2 linked regions of the Thioclava sp. GXIMD2076 genome follow. The protein of the gene in region 2 interacts with the protein of the main gene of each other region in a pairwise test. Links are inferred from orthologs where the notes say so. Each region holds a gene or a part of one and is shown on either strand. Other genes may lie near its edges.

What was found. Proteins that work in one complex are often made in the same cells at the same time.
Region 1: the proteins of WDB91_RS09560 (region 2) and mrdA interact in binary tests that used the Escherichia coli proteins (3 or more experiments, as listed by UniProt). The link is inferred for Thioclava sp. GXIMD2076 from one-to-one orthologs.

Annotation. Positions count from the first base shown.
Region 1 is NZ_CP149932.1:1,405,150-1,409,306, forward strand. Bases 521-3,449 are described here. They hold mrdA (penicillin-binding protein 2), read right to left. Parts: upstream 2,994-3,449; coding sequence 1,047-2,993; downstream 521-1,046. Other genes in these bases: rodA (rod shape-determining protein RodA), read right to left, coding at 521-1,035; WDB91_RS07020 (rod shape-determining protein MreD), read right to left, coding at 3,069-3,449. Outside these bases: more of rodA, read right to left, coding at 1-520; more of WDB91_RS07020, read right to left, coding at 3,450-3,608; rod shape-determining protein MreC, read right to left, coding at 3,601-4,157. UniProt on the Escherichia coli protein: Catalyzes cross-linking of the peptidoglycan cell wall. Responsible for the determination of the rod shape of the cell. Is probably required for lateral peptidoglycan synthesis and maintenance of the correct diameter during lateral and centripetal growth.
Region 2 is NZ_CP149932.1:1,935,313-1,939,153, reverse strand. Bases 665-3,841 are described here. They hold WDB91_RS09560 (PBP1A family penicillin-binding protein), read right to left. Parts: upstream 3,447-3,841; coding sequence 882-3,446; downstream 665-881. Other genes in these bases: WDB91_RS09555 (N-acetylmuramoyl-L-alanine amidase), read right to left, coding at 3,610-3,841; prfB (peptide chain release factor 2), read right to left, coding at 665-787. Outside these bases: more of prfB, read right to left, coding at 1-664. UniProt on the Escherichia coli protein: Cell wall formation. Synthesis of cross-linked peptidoglycan from the lipid intermediates.

The sequences.
Region 1 (4,157 bases), 530 kb from region 2 along the record:
CACCGGCATCAGCCCCATCACCATCGCCATGTTGATCGCGAAGAACAGGAAGAATGTCCCCGCGATCCCCAATGTCAGCAGTGAGGAGAAGCGGTCCTTGTTATGGAGGGCGGAATGGATGCAGAACCCGATAATCCCGCCATAGAGACAGAGCAGAGAGAAGGCCCCGACAAAGCCGAATTCCTCGGCCAGTGTGGTGAAGATGAAGTCGGTATGTTTCTCGGGCAGGAAGTTCAGCCGCGATTGGGTGCCCTGCATATAGCCGCGCCCATGCAGCCCGCCCGAGCCAAGCGCGATCTGCGCCTGCATGATGTTATAGCCTGCGCCCAGCGGGTCCGCGCCCGGATCGAGGAAGGTATCGATCCGTTTGAACTGGTAGTCATGCAAGAGCTGCCAGTCGGTGCCGCGGCTTTCCATCACGGTAAAGACCAGAGCGCAGACGATGGCGATGACGGTCCCGAAATACCAGAGGCTGACACCGGCGCAGAACATCAGCAGCCCCCCGCCTGCCACGAGGAGGACCGCCGTGCCCAGATCGGGCTGGGTCAGCACAAGGAAGGTCGGGATTAAAATCAGCACCACAGGGATCAGCACCCAGAGGGGACGCGAGACCTTTTTCACATCGAGCCAGTCGTAATAGGCGGCCAGCAGCATCACCAAGGCGATTTTCATCAGCTCGGAGGGCTGGATGCGCAACGGTCCGACCTCCAGCCAGCGCTGCGCGCCCATGCCGATCGCCCCGAACAGCTCCACCGCCAGCAGCAGAAGCAGCGCGATGATATAGATAACCGCCGAGACGTTGCGCCAGAACCATATCGGCGTGAAGCCTACGATGAACATCGCTGCGATCCCGATGCCGAAGCGTTCCATCTGCGGTTGGGCCCATGTCTTGATGTCACCGCCTGCCACCGAGTAGAGCATCAAAAAGCCTACCGAGGCCACGGCCGAGAGCAGGATCACCAGCGGCCAGTTGATATAGAGGATCTTGCGCAGCCCTGTGGGGACGGTCTTGAGATTGGATTCGAGATAGCTCATGTCAGGCCCCTTTACGCTCTGCTGGTGCCCGAGGGCTTGGCCAGATCGGGATCGACGAGGTTGAGCTTCGAGAAGCGCTCCTCTATCTCGCCGCGCTGGCTACGCGGATAGGCATCAAGCGGCGGCAGGCCGTCGGCCAGTGCAAACAGCATCACATCGCGCGCGATCGGCGCCGCGGCGGTGGCCCCGCCCGAGCCGTGTTCGACAACCACCGAAATGGCATAGCGCGGGTTATCCACCGGCGCGTAGCACACGAACAGACCGTGGTCACGGCGGCGCCACGGGAGTTGGTCGTTGCGGATCACCCCGCGGGCGCGCTCGGCGGCCGTGATGTTACGCACCTGTGCCGAGCCCGTCTTCCCCGCCATGCGCCATTCGGATTTCACGACCTTCGATTTGCCCGCCGTCGCATGTGTGCCGTTCACCACCATATCCATGCCGCGGCGCACGTTGTTGAGCATCGCTTCGGGCAGGTCCATATGGGGCATCTCGGGGCGGGGCACCTCGATCCCGTTTTTCGATTTGACGAGATGCGGCACGATCTCCTTGCCGGAGGCGATCCGCGCCGTCATGATCGCCAGCTGCATCGGCGAGACCAGCACATAGCCCTGACCGATGGACGCGTTGACCGAATCGCCCACCTGCCAGTCCTTGCCGAACCGCTCGCGTTTCCATGCCCGAGTGGGCGCGATACCGTCCTGCACCGCAGACATCGGCAGATCGGGTTTGTGTCCGAAACCCAGACGTTCGGCCATGGCCGACATCCGGTCGATGCCGCAGCGCTGCGCCATCTCGTAATAGTAGCAGTCGCAGGACTGCTCGAGGCTCTGGGACATGTTGAGCCAGCCATGCCCCGAGCCTTTCCAGCAGTGGAAGCGGCGGCCCGCGATCTCGGTATAGCCGCGGCAATAGACCTTTTCGTCGGGGGTCACGAGGCCGGCCTCGAGCGCCGCCAGTGCCGCGACCGGTTTATAGGTCGAACCTGGCGGGTAAAGGCCCTGCACGGTCTTGTCGGCCAGCGGACGGTGGTCATCCTCGGTCAGGGTCTTGTAATCGGCCACCGAGATGCCGCGCACGAAGAGATTGGCGTCAAAGGACGGCGCCGAGGCACAGGCCAGCACATCGCCATTCGTGATATCGAGCACCACGCAGGCCGCCGATTCATCGCCCATCCGCTGCAGTGCGAAATTCTGGAGTTTGTAATCGAGTGTCAGTTGCAGGTTCTCGCCGGGCGTCCCCTCGCGGCGGCCCAGTTCGCGCATCTCGCGACCCGTGCTATTGACCTCGACCTCGCGCTGGCCCGCCTCACCGCGAAGCTCCTCCTCGAATTTCGCCTCCACACCGATCTTGCCCAGCTGCACACCGGGGAGCATCAGAACGGGGCTCGGATCGGGAATTTTCGAGAGATCGTAGCTGGAAACGGGGCCGACATAGCCCAGAACATGGGCGAAATCATCATGGCGGGGATAGATGCGCGAGAGGCCCACCTCGGGGGTGACGCCCGACAGCGAGGGCGCATTGACCGCCACGCGCGAGAATTCCTCCCAGCTGACACGGTCGGCCACGGTCACCGGCACGGTGCGGGCACGCTTGCGCAATTCGTCGCGGATATCGGCGACCTGCTCATCGGTCATCGGGATCAGTGCGCGCAGATCGGTCATGACACGGTCCAGATCGTCCACATCCTCACGGGTAATGGAAATGCGGTAGAGCTGTTCATTCCCCGCAATCAGCACCCCGTTGCGCTCGTAGATCAGCCCGCGCGTCGGCGGGATCAGCCGGAACTTGACCGAGTTGCCCTCGGCCATCGTCCGGTATTGCTCGGAATCCTCGAGCTGCATCTTGCGCATACGCTCGCCCAGAATGCCCATGACCCCCAACTGGATACCGCCCAGCATGAGCGCGCGTCGCGTAATGCGGCTTTTGCTCTCGCGGATCGTTTTCTCGGTCTGTTTCATGGGCGGTCCTTCCTTCGGAAAGGGGCTGAACTTCGGCGGGGCCGCGGGCAGTGGCTGCCTGCGGGAGTTTTTTGGTCAGACGCGATGTCCCAGATCGTCCACCTCGCCCGGCACGGCGCGTTTGACCCCGAAGGCCAGCCGCGACAGCGCCACGACGAAGGGATAGGCGATCAGCGTGGTCAGCGCCTGCAGCAGCACGCGGCCCAAGGGGGGCTGGTCTACCATCATCAGGGTCATCACGATCCGTTCCAGGAAGACCATCATCACCAGAAGGGCGGCGATCATGGCCAGTTCCATGGCAAAGGGCATCTCGCGTAGGCGGGTCTCGCGGCGGCGCAACCATTCAGTGGCCATCAGCACGATCAGCGTCCACAGCCCCGGTGCGCGCCAGAAGACCAGATCCTGCACGAAAAACACTGCGATGATCAGGATGGCAGGCACATAATCGGGTTTGCGCTGCACCCATGCAAGGGCGAAGGCAAGGCACAGATCCGGCCCCGGTATCCCGTGATAGGTGGGCGAGATCGGTAGCAGGCGGATGAAGATGATGACCGAGATGATCACCACAAACAGCAGCCTGTGCGCCCAGATGCGGGAGGTGAGCGGGTCAACCATTGCTTTGCCCGGTGGATGTCTTGGGGGCGGGGGGCAGGGCCTGCTGCTCGCGGTCGATTTTGCCGACGGGCGGCGGGATGAGGGCGCCCACGCCCTTCAACTGCTCGGCCGGATAGGAGCGCAAGACCTTGAGGAATTCGAGCTGCTCGTAATCGGCGGCAAGCCGGACCCTCAGGCGGCCGTTGCGCTCGACCACCTGACCCACCAGCAGACCCGCCGGAAATACCCCGCCATCGCCCGAGCTGATGATGCGGTCGCCCGCACGGATCCGGTCGGGATGTTCGATGAAATCGAGCGCGGGGAAGGGGGAGTTGTCGCCCGACATGATCGCGCGCTGGCCGGAGGGCTGCAGCGTGACCGGAATGCGCGAGGAAGAATCGGTCAGCAGAACCACCCGCGAGGTGGTCTTGCCCACACCCGAAATGCGCCCCACGAGCCCCAAGCCATCCATCGTCGCCCAGCCATCCACGATCCCGTCACGCGAGCCGATATTCAGCAGCACCGACTGCCGGAAGGGCGAGCCGCTATCGGCCATCACCACGCCCGAGA
Region 2 (3,841 bases):
GGGTGATCCGCACGGCGGAGTCGGTGGTGTTGACGTGCTGGCCGCCCGCCCCCGATGACCGATAGGTATCGATACGGATATCAGAAGGATTGATCTCGATCTCGATATTGTCATCGACCACCGGATAGACCCAGACCGAGCTGAACGAGGTATGGCGACGCGCTGCCGAGTCGTAAGGCGAGATGCGGACCAACCGGTGCACGCCGGATTCCGATTTCAGCCAGCCATAGGCATTGGGACCGGTGATCTTGTAGGTGGCGGATTTGATGCCCGCCTCCTCGCCCGCGGTCTCGGATTCCAGCTCGACCTCGTAGCCCTTTTTCTCGGCCCAGCGGACATACATCCGCGCAAGGATCGAGGCCCAGTCACAGCTCTCGGTCCCGCCCGCGCCCGAATGGACCTCGAGATAGGTATCGTTGCTATCGGCTTCGCCATTGAGAAGCGCTTCCAGCTCCTTGGCGGCAGCGTCTTCTTTGAGGGCCTTCAGCGCAGTCTCCGCCTCGGTGATGACATCAGCGTCATCTTCCATCTCGCCCAGCTCGATCAGCTCGATATTGTCCTCGAGCTCCTGCTTGATGCGCTGATAGGTCTCGTATTTGTCCAGCAGCGCCTGACGGTCACGCATCAGCTTCTGCGCGCGCGCCTGATCATCCCACAGCGTCGGGTCCTCGATCATGGCGTTGAATTCCTCGATCCGGTGCGGCGCCGTCTCGAGGTCCATCCGCTGGCCCAGAAGCTCGAGCGATTTCTTGATCTGTTCAACGATGTTCTGCGTCTCAGCGCGCATGTCGCAACGTCCTTTTCCTGTTCTGGCCGGTCATACAGAAAGACGGCCCCCTCGACAAGTTGCCGAAGGGGCCGAAAATCCGGTCCTGCGCGTGTTAGTAAAGCCCGCCGGCACTGATCGTGCCGAAATTGGCCCGCTGTTTGGGAATGATGGCGGTTTTGCCCGAGGAGGTCGTGACCGATGTGCTGCCGCCCTCATCCGTCTGACCGGGCGCAAAGAGCGGCAGGTTCGAGCCCATACCGAAGCCCCCATCGACCACCAGCCCCATACCGGCCGTCGATTGGCCATCGCGGATATATTCGGCCTGCACATAGTCGCCCGTCGCATCCGCCGAGACCATCTCGCCGGTGAAGCGGTTGAAGTTCTGCCAGTGGCCTCCCGGCGGCACGGTGAACTCGGTGCCACCGTATTTCTTCACCGCTTCCTTCATGAACTCGTTGAAGACCGGCACACAGAGCGTGCCGCCAAAGGCATGTGCCCCGAGCGAGCGCGGATTGTCATAGCCGATATAGCACGAGGCCACGATATTGGAGGTGAAACCCGTGAACCACACATCCTTGGAGTCGTTGGTGGTCCCCGTTTTACCCGCCACCGGCACGTTCAGGTTCACGCCACGGCCCGAGCCACGCTGGACCACGCCCTTCATCAGCGAGATCATCTGGTAGGCGGTGATCGGGTCGATGACCTGCTCGGCATTGGATTCGATGCGCGGGCCCTCGCCTTCGGGCAGCGTCTGGGCCGAGCAATCGTCACAGACGCGCTGGTCATGACGGTAGATCGTGCGCCCGAACCGGTCCTGCACACGGTCCACCAACGTCGGCTCCACCCGCTTGCCGCCATTGGCAAACATCGCATAGGCCGAAATCAGGTTGAACTGCGTGACCTCCTGCGCCCCGAGCGCATTGGCGAGGAACCGTTTCATCGGATGGTAGACACCCAGCTTCTCGGCAAGATCGGCAATGGTATCCATGCCGATCTCCTGCGCGATCCGCACCGTCATCAGGTTACGCGACTGTTCCAGACCGGTGCGCATCGGTGTCGGGCCGAAATAGCGGTTCGAGGCGTTTTTCGGGCGCCACATACCTTGCGGCGTGTTCACCTCGATCGGTGCGTCGACCACCACCGTCTCGGGCGAGAAGCCCGAATCCAGTGCGGCCGCATAGACGATCGGCTTGAAATTGGAGCCCGGCTGGCGCTCGGCCTGCGTCGTGCGGTTGAAGACCGAGGACTGGTAGGAGAAGCCACCCTGCATGGCCAGCACGCGCCCGGTATGCACATCCATCGCCATGAAGGCGCCCTCGACCTGCGGCACCTGCCGCAGGGTCCAGCGGATGAAGCTGCCATCGCTATCGGAGGTCATGGCGCGGACCATCACCACATCACCCACCTCCAGCAGATCGGAGGCCACGCGCGCCTTGCGCTCGAGCTTGCCATCCTTGTTCAGCTTGCGGGCCCATTGAACGTCCTTGGCAGGGATCCAGTTGCCCTTGCCCTCTTCCTTGATGCCCTCGATACCGATCCGCGCATCCTCGGAGGTCAGCTCGAGCACGACAGCAGGCATCCAGCCCTCGACATCGCGCGGCACCTTGTCGCTATGCACATCGGCAAGTGCGGCCCGCCAGTCGACCTCGGTGCCCAGCTTGTCCTTGGGAATGGTCACGCCCGTGCCGCGCCAGACACCGCGGCCACGATCGTATTCCTCCAGCGCGTGCTGCAGCGCGCGCGCCGCCTGTGCCTGCATATCGGGGTCGACGGTGGCACGCACGGTCAGACCGCCCGAGAAGAACTCGTCCTGACCGAAACTGCGCGACAGCTGGCGGCGGATCTCGTCGGTGAAATAATCGCGCGGCGGCAGCTGGTCACGGAAGGGCGCGTAATCGCCGTTCTGAACCGATTTCACCGGCAGTTCTCGCTCGGTCTTGTAGGTCTCTTCCGAGATATAGCCGTTCTGCCACATCTCGTGGAGCACATAGTTCCGGCGGTCTTTCAGGCGCTGCATATTGCGCACCGGATTGTAGTTCGAGGGCGCTTTCGGCATCGAGGCCAGAGTGGCGGCCTCATAGGGCTTCAGCTCCGAGAGCGGCTTGTTGAAATAGGTCAGCGAGGCGGCGGCCACACCATAGGAGTTCTGGCCGAGGAAGATCTCGTTGAGATAGAGTTCGAGGATCCGCTTCTTGGGGATCGCCTTTGACACCCGCGCGGCCAGAATGAGTTCCTTGATCTTGCGCTCGACCGAGCGGTCCGAGGAGAGCAGGAAGTTCTTCATCACCTGCTGCGTGATAGTGGAGGCCCCGCGGATATCATGTCCGCCAGTCTTCACAGCCTCGAAGACCGCCTGCGCGATCCCGACCGGATCATAGCCCGCATGATACCAGAAATTCTTGTCCTCGGCGGAGACGAACGCATCCTGCACGACCTTCGGGATCTCGTCGATCGGCACGAAGATCCGCCGCTCGGTGGCGAATTCGTCGATCAACCGGCCTTCGCTGTTATAAATCCGCGAGATGGTCTTGGGTTGATACTGCGCCAGCTGCTCGTGGCTTGGCAGATCGCGCGAATACATCCAGAAGACGGCCCCGATGGTCAGCGCAGCAAAGAACAGTGCCGTGACTATCCACGAAAAGATGCTGCCGAAGAAGGACAGGATAAATCGGATCAAGGTTCGCTCCTTACCGGGGGATGCCCGTTTTTCGGGAATTACCCGCAATTGTGCCTGCCTATAGCCGCCACGGCTCGGGGCGTCAAAACAAGTTATACCACATCAAGGCGGGATCGCGCTCACATCTCGCTCATGTGAGCGGCCCGCTGTCAGGGTTTTAGGGCTATTTGCGCAAAAGTCTCGCCTCTGCGGCATCCGATTGCGCCCATGTCTGCACCGCCTGCGTGATCACCTGCGCCATATGTTTGCGCCATGTGTCATCGAGCAGTTTCTTGCGGTCGGCGGTTGCATCGAGGAAGCCCAGCTCGATCAGCACCGAAGGGAAATCAGCCGATTTCAGCACCGAGAAATCCGCCCCCTGCACGGGATTTTTGTAAAGCGAGATGCCGCCCGCC